One region of the Gilliamella sp. B14448G11 genome, then DNA from elsewhere that is predicted to be linked to it. Evidence: riboswitches for the same ligand, from Rfam matches in the RefSeq annotation. Region 1 holds a riboswitch; the other holds the start of a gene.
What was found. A riboswitch is a leader RNA that binds a small molecule or an ion and turns the genes downstream of it on or off. The one in region 1 is predicted to bind thiamine pyrophosphate.
Positions count from the first base shown of each region.

Region 2: it holds a riboswitch for thiamine pyrophosphate, as region 1 does, so the genes downstream of both, thiM (hydroxyethylthiazole kinase) here and thiB (thiamine ABC transporter substrate binding subunit) in region 1, are expected to answer to the same signal.

Region 1 covers NZ_JACFPX010000030.1:1,454-7,630, forward strand. The annotation lists gene H3S88_RS12885 (DUF6708 domain-containing protein) at 1-592, shown strand, start outside; gene H3S88_RS12890 (DUF6708 domain-containing protein) at 631-1,443, shown strand; TPP riboswitch at 1,781-1,888, shown strand; gene thiB (thiamine ABC transporter substrate binding subunit) at 1,929-2,936, shown strand; gene thiP (thiamine/thiamine pyrophosphate ABC transporter permease) at 2,970-4,538, shown strand; gene thiQ (thiamine ABC transporter ATP-binding protein ThiQ) at 4,525-5,235, shown strand; gene cptA (phosphoethanolamine transferase CptA) at 5,370-6,177, shown strand, end outside.
Region 2 covers NZ_JACFPX010000004.1:185,310-191,486, forward strand. The annotation lists gene trkA (Trk system potassium transporter TrkA) at 158-1,519, shown strand; TPP riboswitch at 1,556-1,658, shown strand; gene thiM (hydroxyethylthiazole kinase) at 1,717-2,505, shown strand; gene thiE (thiamine phosphate synthase) at 2,515-3,162, shown strand; gene thiD (bifunctional hydroxymethylpyrimidine kinase/phosphomethylpyrimidine kinase) at 3,174-3,968, shown strand; gene H3S88_RS04735 (STY0301 family protein) at 4,298-4,750, opposite strand; gene H3S88_RS04740 (STY0301 family protein) at 4,911-5,396, opposite strand; gene H3S88_RS04745 (hypothetical protein) at 6,068-6,177, shown strand, end outside.

The DNA.
Region 1 (6,177 bases):
TACAATTGAGTCTTTTACTCTAATGGTTATTATAGTTGGATTTACTGTAAGTTGTTTCGGCATGTATGTTTTAATTCCTGAGTTATATCAAAATCTATTTTCACGCCTTGGTAGTCTCATAATATTTAATCGTAAGACGGGTAAAGTGTATGTTAATGAAAGTTACTTTTTTAACTTTAAAGTACTACGGCACCCAAAAGTATTTTTACAACCGAAAAAGCGCCGCATACAAGAGTATGATTGGAATGATATGCATGGCGTAATTATCCATAATTTTTCACGTAATGCTTTATCCTCAACGGTATTAATGGTATGTGAACCCGGCACACATCAGGTTATTGACCATGTTATGTTAGATCCGGCTCAACCCGGAGCAGGTAGTTTTCATGTTTGGTGTTGGATTAACAGTTTTATGGTGAATTATGAATCAGCCGATATAGATGACGGCGAATACAAAACAGATGAAGAGGCAAAATTCAAACAGGATATGATAGAAGGTGAAGGGTGGTCAGAATGGATGGTCGAAGCCTTTAATGCCACATCACTTGAAGAGTTAGCTGCAATTAAACAAAAATATAATATCAAGCCATAATAACGAACTTAAATAGAACGTAAAGGAATAAAACAGTAATGCCGTCAAAATACCGCCCCCAGATCTTTGGTTGGTTTGGAGACCTAGATAAAGGTCCTCATAGCCTACCACTGCATGATGATCGCTTAATTTATGCCAATGATAACTATTGTGCTTTTATTCGCCAGGAACATAATGATCAGATTTTTTATACATGTCTCTATTTTGTTGCGATTATTTTGTTGAGTATACTAATTGTAGGTATGGTTATTTTTATTTTTGGATTTGATCACAAACTGTCACTAATTGGAATAATTGGTTTTATTACTTGTTGTGGTTCTTTAAATTATGCAATTCCTGAATTCTATCAAAATGCATTTTCCCGTCTAGGTAATCCCATAATGTTTAATCGTAAGACGGGTAAAGTGTATGTTAATGAAAGTTACTTTTTTAACTTTAAAATATTACGGCACCCAAAAGTATTTTTACAACCGAAAAAACGCCGCATAAAAGAGTATGATTGGAATGATATGCATGGCGTAATTATCCATAATTTTTCACGTAATGCTTTAACCTCAACGGTGTTAATGGTTTGTGAGCCAGGCACACATCAGGTTATTGACCATGTTATGTTAGATCCTGCACGACCAGCAACAGGTAGAATGTTTGTCTGGGGTTGGATTAACAGTTTTATGGTGAATTATGAATCAGCTGATATAGATGACGGCGAATACAAGACAGATGAAGAGGCAAAATTCAAACAGGATATGATAGAGGGTGAAGGTTGGCCAGAATGGATGGTGGAAGCTTTTAATGCCACATCACTTGAAGAGTTAGCTGCAATTAAGCAAAAATATAATATCAAACCATAATAACGAACTTAAATAACTTGAATGGATAATGATGATTGAATATAAGAACAGTAATAAAAAGTCATTTTATTCGCATAAATTCTATTAGAAATTTAATAATAAAATAGATGAAACGGTATAGACTCCTGAATATTTTTTACAAAAATCACTATTTTTATTTTAAGCATAACTGTTTTTTATACCTAGATGAGGAGCAACTGGTTACTAATGTTTGATATGATTTAAATTTAACTAAAAATAATGGATTTTCTGATGATTTTTTACCAGAAAATGATATCTTAAAAATAACTTACCACTTTCTTTATTTACAATTTTCCAACTAACTACTAAACTAATATCGTTCTCAACGGGGTGCCTTATGGGCTGAGAGTGTTAGGTTTACTAATGCAACTCGTCGAACCTGAACTGGGTCATGCCAGCGGAGGGATTTGAGTTATCGTGTCTGCTCAAACCTTTTGTCTTTTATACGCTTTTTTGGAGGCAAAATGTTTTGTAATAAATTCTTACTGTCATTTTTATTTTCTGTATTCTTTGTAGCAACTTCTGCCAATGCTAAAATTCATGAAAAACCTATTTTAACTGTTTATAGTTATAGCTCTTTTATTTCCGAGTGGGGACCAGGTGAAGCAATTAAACAGGGCTTTGAAGCACAATGTAATTGCCAACTCGATATTGTAACGCTAGGCGATGGTGTGTCGATTTTAAATCGTCTTCGCCTTGAGGGTAATAAAACCAATGCTGATGTTATTTTAGGTTTAGACAATAATCTTTTAGGACAAGCTAAACAGGCTAATATCATGGCACCTCATCAAATAGCCAAACCTAACAATCTTAATACTGATTGGTGGGATGAGGATTTTATGCCGTATGATTTCGGTTATTTTGCTTTTATCTATAATAAAGAAAAAATAAAGAATCCTCCTCACTCATTACATGAGTTAGTTGACAATAAAGCCAATTGGAAAATTATTTATCAAGATCCTAGAACCAGTACTCCCGGATTAGGATTGCTATTTTGGGTAAAAAATATTTACGGTAAGGATGCGGTATCTGCATGGCAAAAAATTGCTAAAAATACTGTTACAGTTACTAAAGGGTGGAGTGAAGCATACGGTATGTTCTTAAAAGGTGAAGCTGATTTGGTGCTGAGTTATAGCACATCGCCAATTGCACATATAATTAATGATCAAGATTATCGTTATAATGCCGCTATTTTTGATGAGGGGCATTATCGTCAAGTTGAAATAGCAGGTATCACCAAATATAGTCAACAACCACAATTAGCACGTCGCTTTTTACAATATCTATTAACACCCGAGGTACAACGGCAATTTGCTGAAAAAAATGTTATGTATCCTATTATAAATACGCCATTACCCCCTGCGTTTGATCAGATTAATAAAGTCAGTAAAGCGCTTGAATTTGATGCAGAGAACGTGGTTGATAATCAAAAAGCTTGGATACGAGAATGGCAATCAGCCATTAGTCAGTAATAAAAAAGATTGTTAATTTTATAATAAAAAGCAATGTTAAATTTTAAAACGTTACTGCCAGGTATCAGCGCTGCTAGTTTGATAATAGCAGTTTTAGGCACTGCATTGTTTGCGCTTTGCCATACAGCCATAAAGTCCGATAATTTAACGGTTTATATTGATAATTATTTATTGCACATTATTTGGATCACTTTCATGCAAGCGATGTTATCGACGTTTTTGTCAGTATTTTTGGCAGTTGCTATGGCTAAAGCGTTATCCATGATCGATTTTTGGGGAAAAAGCTTTCTAATACGGATAATGCCCGTTACCTTTATATTACCAACATTAGTTGTTGTAACTGGGCTATTATCTGTTTATGGTCAACAAGGTTTATTTGCTACGTGTTTTGCTTATTTAGGTTTATCTTTTTCAACTTCAATTTATGGACTGGTTGGGATTTTATTGGCTCATGTTTTTTTGAATTTTCCTTATGCGAGTGGTCTATTTTATCAAACATTAACGAGTGTTCCTGTTGAGCAAAAGCAACTGGCTGCTCAGCTTAATTTTTCTCATTTTACTTATTTTAAATTAGTAGAATGGCCATTATTGCGTCGGCAGCTTTTACCTATGTCAGGACTAATTTTTATGCTTTGCTTTACCAGCTTTGCTGTAGTGTTGTCATTAGGAGGTGGGCCAAAATATACCACTATTGAAGTTGCTATTTACCAATCGATTCGCGATTTTGATTTGATGCAAGCTGTTATGTTAGCAATCATACAGCTTATTTGTTGTATGAGTTTTGTTTGGGTACTACGAAGAAAAAATCACTATCGCGATCTTAGTGCGCAGTATATTCGCTACCAATATCGTTTACCCAACACTGTGACTATAGGTTTGGTTAGTGCTGTTATTGTGATTTTGGGCGCAATGTATATATTTTTGCCAATGATTACGTTATTGATTGAAGGTATTGGTTATTTTCAATGGTCGCAGTTAAATTGGGCTTTTCAGCAAGCGGTTATCTATTCGTTAATAATTGCCCTTGGTTCAGCTGTGGTGGCTATGTTACTTGCTTTATTAATACTTTGGACCAATAGCCGTCTTTTGATTGGCAATCAGCAACAATGGAGCAATCGTTTAATGTTAGTGGGGTCATTGATATTAACCATTCCAAGCATGGTACTTGCATCAGGATTGTTTATTTTGTTATTTCAGTATGCTGATAATGCCGTGTTTGTCTGTAGTTTAATGATGCTTTGCAATGCTCTAATGGCCTTACCTTTTATCTTAAAAAATCTTGAAGTGCCAATGTATGATGTCACATCACGATATTGGCAATTATGTCAATCATTAAACATTGCAGGTATTAGGCATTTTTATCTAATTGAATATAAATCATTAAAAAAACTTTTTACGTTGAGCTTGGCCTTTTCGGCATTATTGTCAATGGGGGATTTTGGTATTATTGCGTTGTTTGGCGGGCAAGCCGTTAGCACATTACCTTATTATTTGTATCAACAAATAGCGCATTATCATTATCAAGAGAGTGCCGTGACGGCCGCATTTTTGTTAATTTTATCTTTTAGTTTATTAATTGTGATGGATTATGATCGAACTTAATCAAATTAATTATCAATATGATGATTTTAAGATGCATTTTAATATGCAAATTGCTACCCAAGAAAAAGTAGTCATTGTTGGACCGAGTGGTGCGGGTAAAAGTACCTTATTAAGCTTGATCGCAGGATTTATTTTTCCAAGTTCCGGGCAAATCATCCTTAATAATCAAAATATGACGCAAACTTTACCGGGTAAGCGTCCAGTTTCGATGCTATTTCAAAATAATAACTTATTCGATCATTTAACCGTTGAGCAAAATATTGCTTTAGGCATTAAGCCGTCATTAAAACTAACGGGTTTTGAGAAGCAAAATATCGCGGATATGCTGGCTAAAGTTGGTTTATCGGGCTTTAATGAACGCTATCCCAATCAACTTTCAGGGGGACAGCGTCAACGAGTTGCTTTGGCACGCTGTTTAATTCAACATCGTCCTATTTTATTATTGGATGAACCATTTTCGGCATTAGACCAAGCTTTACGGTTTGAAATGCTAGCATTGGTTAATCATATCTGTGATGAATTTGATTTAACATTACTTATGGTTTCACATTATCTAGATGAGTCTTTAGATAACTTTTCACGTTGTTTAGTTGTTGATAATGGAAAGATCATATTTAATAATCCTCCTTATCAACTTAACGATCCCGAAAATAAGGTTATTGCTCAATTATTAGGTTTGCCAATAAATAAAAGCTAAAACGATTTTTTTCAATGCTTAAATAAAACGATTGTCTGCTAATTTATTTCTAAATATAAAATTGTTATCACTTAAGGTTTTATTAATGTAGGAGGGGTAATTTATACACTTCCATAACCTATGATATCAAATAAATTTTCATGACGAATATAAAAGATAACAAAAAGTTTAGCTGGTTAGCGCTTATTTTTACTATTTTATTTTTTACTTTTTTTTCAAGTGGTTTACAACTTTATATCTTCATTTCCGGGCATGCCAATGCGATAGGTTTACGTGATTCAATCATCTATAGTTTAATTTGGTTGATCCCAGTTTTAATATTTCCAAATCAGACTCGAAAAATTGCCACTGTCTATGGTTTGATTGTTGGTAGCTTATCACTGATTTCAATAAGTTATTTTATAATTTATCGTCAGGAATTTTCTCAAAGTGTATTTTTTGTCATGGCTGAATCGAATTTGACTGAATCAAATGAGTTTATTCAACAATATTTCAGTTCGAAATTAATGGCCATAGTGATTATTTATTGTTTGATCGGTATTTATCTTTGGCGAAAAGTAAGACCTGTCTATGTTAAAAACACAACCAAATGGGTTACGTCATTATTAATTGCCATTTATGCCATTATGCCACTGGTTATTAGTGTTACAATCAAAAATTCCTCCTTGCAAAAAGCAACAACACATCTATTAGGTCGAATGGAAACTACTGTACCTTGGCAACTGATTAATAGTTATATCGCTTATCGCTCTCAACTTTCGAATATGGAAGAGATAATGCATCATTTGAATACTTTACCTCCCGTTGAAAATTTAAAAGATGCCAATGGTAATACTCCCAGAACACTAGTGTTAATTATTGGTGAATCAACTACACGTAATCGAATGAGTATTTATGGATATCCACGTAATACAACGCCACAAATCGAGCAATTTAAAAAGG
Region 2 (6,177 bases), on a different contig from region 1:
TAAACTGTTTTAAACAAAATAAACCATTAACTGCTAAACCACAAATTGATAGTTATAACTTAAAATCGCTAACTATCACAAAAAAATAGTATAGATTGGCTTTAATCAACGAAGTTAGTGAATAACGATTAAAGCCATCTAAATATATGGGTTAGTTATGAAGATTATTATTCTTGGTGCTGGACAAACAGGCAGTGCTTTAGCTGAATACCTTGTTACCGAAAAACAAAACGATGTAACGGTGGTCGATGAAGATCATGATAAATTGCAATCTTTACAAGAGCGTTTTGATTTACAGGTTATTTGTGGCAAATCATCTTATCCACAAGTATTAGAAAGTGCGGGTGCTGAATCGGCTGATATGCTGGTTGCCGTCACTAATTCGGACGAAGTGAATATGATGGCCTGTCAAATAGGTCACGTTATGTTCAATATTCCGCAAAAAGTCGCACGTATTCGTGCACCAGAATATAACGACGAAAAATATCCATTTTTCAATAAAGATTGCATTAATATCGACCATATTATTGCTCCAGAAAATCTAATTACTAATCACGTAAGTCAGTTAGTACAATATCCAGGCTCGTTACAGTTTGCCTCTTTTTACGATAACCGTGTATGTTTGGTTGCGGTGACGGCCTACTATGGTGGAGCCTTAGTCGGAAGCGAATTGTCTGAACTGAAAGAACATTTACCCCATGTTGAAGCCAGAGTGGTTGCAATATATCGAAAAAATCGCTTTATTCGCCCATTAGGCTCTACACTCATTGAAGCGGGTGATATGGTTTATTTCATCACCCCACCTAGCAATATCAAAGCAGTAACAAGTGAATTACAGCGGCTGGAAAAACCTTATAAACGCATCATAATTAGTGGTGGTGGTGGCATCGCGATTGCTTTAGCTAAACGTTTAGAGAATGACTATCAAGTTAAATTAATTGAACGTAACGCTGAACGTGCCGAATTAATTGCCGAACAACTGGTTAATACCACTGTTTTACATGGTGAATCGTCAGATCAAGAGCTGCTATCACAAGAACAAGTTGAACTCACAGATCTGTTTATTGCTGTAACAAGTGACGATGAATCTAACATTATGTCATCCATGTTAGCTAAAAGAATGGGCGCTAAAAAAGTGATTGTTTTAATCCAAAAGCAAGCCTACCTTGAACTGATTAATGATAGCGTTATAGATATTGCTATTTCACCACAACATGCCACTATTTCAGAGCTATTAAGCCATGTAAGACAATCGGCGGTTGTTAAAGTGGTCTCTTTAAGACAGGGCGAATCTGAAATTGTCGAGGTGATTGCACATGGAGATAAAGAGAGTTCCAAACTGGTGGGTAAAAATATCAACGGTTTAAAATTACCTTCTGGTGCTACCATTGGTGCGGTAGTGCGTGGTGAAGATGTAATTATCGTTAATACGGATTTAACCATCGAAACGAACGATCATCTCATCATCTTCTTACCTGACCGACGTGACATAACCGATATAGAAAAATTATTACAATAACTTGTGTTAAATTATTAGTCAGTCCATAATAAAAGCTCTTTTGACTCAGGGTGTTTTTTGTTACCCACAAAAAACTGAGATTTTACCCGTTGAACCTGATCTGGATTATACCAGCGTAGGGAAGTCTAAGCCTTAAAAGTCCTCAATTGGCACACTCTTCCCTAAGCTAACTTTATAACTTGTTGTAAGGAAAGAATATGTCTGCCACTCAAGCCCTGCAAATAACCCAAGCAAGATCTTTTATCGATCATGTAAAACAACAACATCCATTAGTACACTGTATTACTAATGATGTGGTTCAAAATTTTACAGCGAATGTATTATTAGCAATTGGCGCATCACCAGCCATGGTCATTGCTAAGCAAGAAGTTGCCTCATTTGTGCAAATTGCCAATAGTTTACTAATCAATGTTGGCACCCTTGATAGCAATAGTGCAGAAAGCATGTTATTAGCAGCTGCCAGTGCTCAAAAAAATCACATACCATGGGTACTCGATCCGGTCGCAGTCGGACCAGCACTTGCTTATCGTACCGATATAGTCCATCAATTAATTGGTTATAAACCTACCGTTATTCGTGGTAATGCTTCAGAAATATTAGCTTTAAATGGTGATAACTCATCTGCCAAAGGTCCCGACGGCCAAGATTCTACTGAATCGGCCTTAAATGCAGCTAAACAGCTTGCCCAAAAACATCAAACCATCGTTAGCATTACCGGAGATATTGATTATATTACTGACGGTAAACAGACTTACAGCATCACAGGCGGGGATATAGCATTAACTAAAATTACTGGTACTGGTTGCTCATTATCAGCCATGGTTGCAGCTTTTATTGCTGGCTCATCTAATACCTTACTTGCTACAGCATCAGCCTGTTTTATGATGAAAAAAGCTGGAGAGCTTGCCAACAAACAACAAGGGTTAGGCACTTACGCAGTATCGCTGATCGATCAGCTTTCACTATTTAACCCATCACAAATATAAGGAAATCAGATGAATAAACTTCTCGACTTAAGTCTCTATTTAGTCCTAGATCCAATTTTATGTGGTGGTATTACTGGCATGGTAGAGACCACAAAAATCGCTGTTGCTAATGGGGTAACCGCCGTTCAATTAAGATCAGAACATGAATTTTCTGGTAAAAATTGGTATTACGCAGCAGAAGCGTTAAAAGAAGTGTTAAGCGATACCCGTGTTCCTTTACTTATTAACGATCATGTTGATATAGCCCTAGCAATTGATGCCGATGGTGTCCATATTGGGCAAAGCGATTTACCAGTCGATGTCACACGTAAATTAATTGGCAATGACAAATGGTTAGGATTTTCGGTTGCTAATCGCCAACAACTTAATGAAGTCCCATGGCAACTTGTCGATTATATTGGGATTGGTCCAATTTATCCTACCAGCACTAAACAAGATGCCGCACCAGCAATGGGCATGCCACAATTAACTCAATTAGTTAAGCTAAAACAGCGCCCTGCTGTGGCAATAGGTGGCATTAATGCCAATAATGCTACCCCAATATTGCAAAGTGGTATTGAAGGCATTGCTGTCGTTTCGGCAATTTGTGGTCAAAAAGATATACAACAAGCCACATTATCGCTAATTGAAAAAATCCAACAAGCTCAAAAAAAATAAGGGGTAATATTATGACAACCGTTGCTTTAACCATTGCCGGTTCTGATCCAAGTGGTGGTGCAGGTATCCAAGCAGATTTAAAAGCCTTTTCAGCTCTCGGAGCCTATGGAATGTCAGTAATCACCGCCCTTACCGCACAAAGTACCCAAGGCGTTGATAGTGTATTGGCAATTGATCCTACATTTGTGGCTGAACAATTTAATACCCTATATCACGATATAAAAATTGATAGCGTGAAAATGGGAATGCTAATGAATAAAGAGATCATAACGACTGTTTATCATCTGCTGAACAATAACCCTATTGCTAACATTGTGCTTGATACGGTGATGATCGCTAAAGGGGGACATACGCTGTTAAAATCTGACTCTGTTAGTGCTATTCGTGAACTATTAATACCTTTATCAACGGTAATAACACCCAATCTTCCCGAAGCAGCAACGTTACTCGATTGTGAAGAAGCAAAAAACGAAGATCAAATGCAACAACAAGGTCATGAGTTATTGAAATTAGGTTGTAAAGCAGTTTTAATGAAAGGTGGGCATTTACCCAGTCCAGAGAGCCCGGATTATTTAATAACCCCAATGCAAACGATTAGAATGGTCTCACCGCGAATTCAAACTAAAAATACTCATGGTACGGGTTGCACATTATCGGCAGCAATTGCGACACTGCTGCCTAAACATGGTTTAGAAGATGCCATACAGCAAGCGAAAGACTATTTGCAAGGTGCAATTACTCATGCAGATGAGTTAAACATTGGTCAAGGAATTGGTCCAACGCACCATTTTTATCAGTGGTGGTAGATTAAATTTTTTAATAAATACTGAAACTGGTGTGTCGAAAAAAGAGTTAATATGATTTTTAAACATAACAACACACCAGCAGAACATAAATATCTAAAATTATCTTAATCCCAATTTCAATTAATCAATGGAATTGCTTTTTTATTACTCAAAGACCAATAACCATCAAAAACATAGGAATTAAAATCACAATTACATCTAACATGAATCACAAATACGCTATCTTTAAGAAGTAATCCTTAAAGATACGGGTCATGATTCAAAAGGTTTTGCTCTCTCTTTCCATGCAATCATAATTTTTGTATTGAAAGATTTGTACATCAAATAAACTAATGCAGATTCTTTGCTTCACTCACACTACAGTGGAGCGATCCTTGTTTTGTATCTTTATCTTCTGAATAGAGCGCCCAGCAACTCTTCATTGAAAGATCAATCTTTTTGGTGATTGCAACTCCGCTCGCATATTGACAAACAACATAATAAGGAGCGGTATCTTTGACATGATTTACTTCCCATACTAATTTTTGTTGTTTACCATCAATTGTGCCTCTTGCAGGTACCAACGAAGCTTTGTTAGCGGGTTTATCATAAAAAAGTCCTAAATTAAAAAAAGATGAAGTGTAAGTTCTATCTTCCGAAATTTCCCATCCATCTGGCATTTCTTCAACTTTGACTTTGATTGTCATCTCTTTTGGGCAATCAATCTGATACGCATTTATAGTAAAAGCACTCGCCAAACAAGCGATGGTTATCATAGCGCTGTATAATCTTTTTCCTTTCATATTCTATTTTCCTTTAAAAACTGTCTTTGCTATTCATAAATTGGAAAAACAATTAATATTAAAATAATTACGACAATTACATAAAAATATTGGGTCGTTATAATTGCCCTTTTAATAAATTCGATTATTAATTATTCTAGTTTGATAATAAAGTTTAGACCTAATTATTTGTTTCGTTTGTTTCATTATTGGTACAGTTAAGTGAAACAATACTATTTTCTACTTTGCCGTATTTATCCTCAGAATAAAAACTCTTGCAAATATTCACCGAACGATCAATTTTTTTTATCAATTGGATAAAACTTCCATCATAACTACAATTGACATAAAATGGCACATCTTCAAGAGGCGGACTTACTAGCCATGTAAGCTCAAACTGTTTACCCCAATTTTTACGACCGATTAAAGTTTCTTCAGGCTTTTGTTCTATCATTTTAACGGGTTTATTGTAAAAAACAGATAGGCTAGCAGGTTCATATAAAGCACTATCTTCACTCTCAATAACTTCCCAGCCATCAGGAAGGTTTTCGACAGATGTTTTAACTTTGAGTGCTTTAGGACATTCAATTTGATAAGCATTCACAGCAAAAACGGCAGCCAACCAAGCCATTGAAACGACAGTAATGCGTAAGATTTTTTTATTCATCTTATAAATCCTTTTAAAATCAATTATTACTTAAATGATTATGCCAACACCGTAACAAAGATCAAGATGAATTAATCTTTTAAATAAAATAAGAAATTTTTCATAAAACAAATTTGTTAAAAAGTTTCAGGTAACGCATACGTTTCAGTAAAAAACCGTGATATTTGTAAAAATTATTCAGGAGTCTATACCGTTTCATTATCAATTTGAAAGGCAATTTGTTTACTATTACGAGATATTTTTTTAGCTATATTCATTAAATCATTCAGAATGATAAATGATATTTTCCGCTCTATCTTTCACTGAACTTTTCTTCGGAAATCTGCCTGCATTGATATCCATATAAAACGGTTTAAAGCAAATCTCAATTTAATGCCATATTGGATTAGTTTAAATAGCATTATTTAGTCAAAAAACAGACCGATAAGTATAACATTATTAATAAATATTAACCTGTTTTATTAAAAAATCCCCAAGTTAAGTTTACTAAGGTATCAATCTTTTCGATAAGAATATCGAAATTATCTGTTAGCATAAAATAGATATTATTTTAATAATATTTGAGATCCTTAAAAGTAAGAAAACTTATCTGGTACTAAAACCAAAGTCATATTTATTAATAACTGTAGTTAATAATTTGCATATATCGTAATAATAAAAGAGGAACTCAAATGCCAAGTATTACAATTTATACATCAGAAGATCAAAAGATTGGAACGAATGCTTTTTCTGAATTTTCAGTTTGTTTAAAAAATATAACAAAAAAAGTGTTACAAGCTGA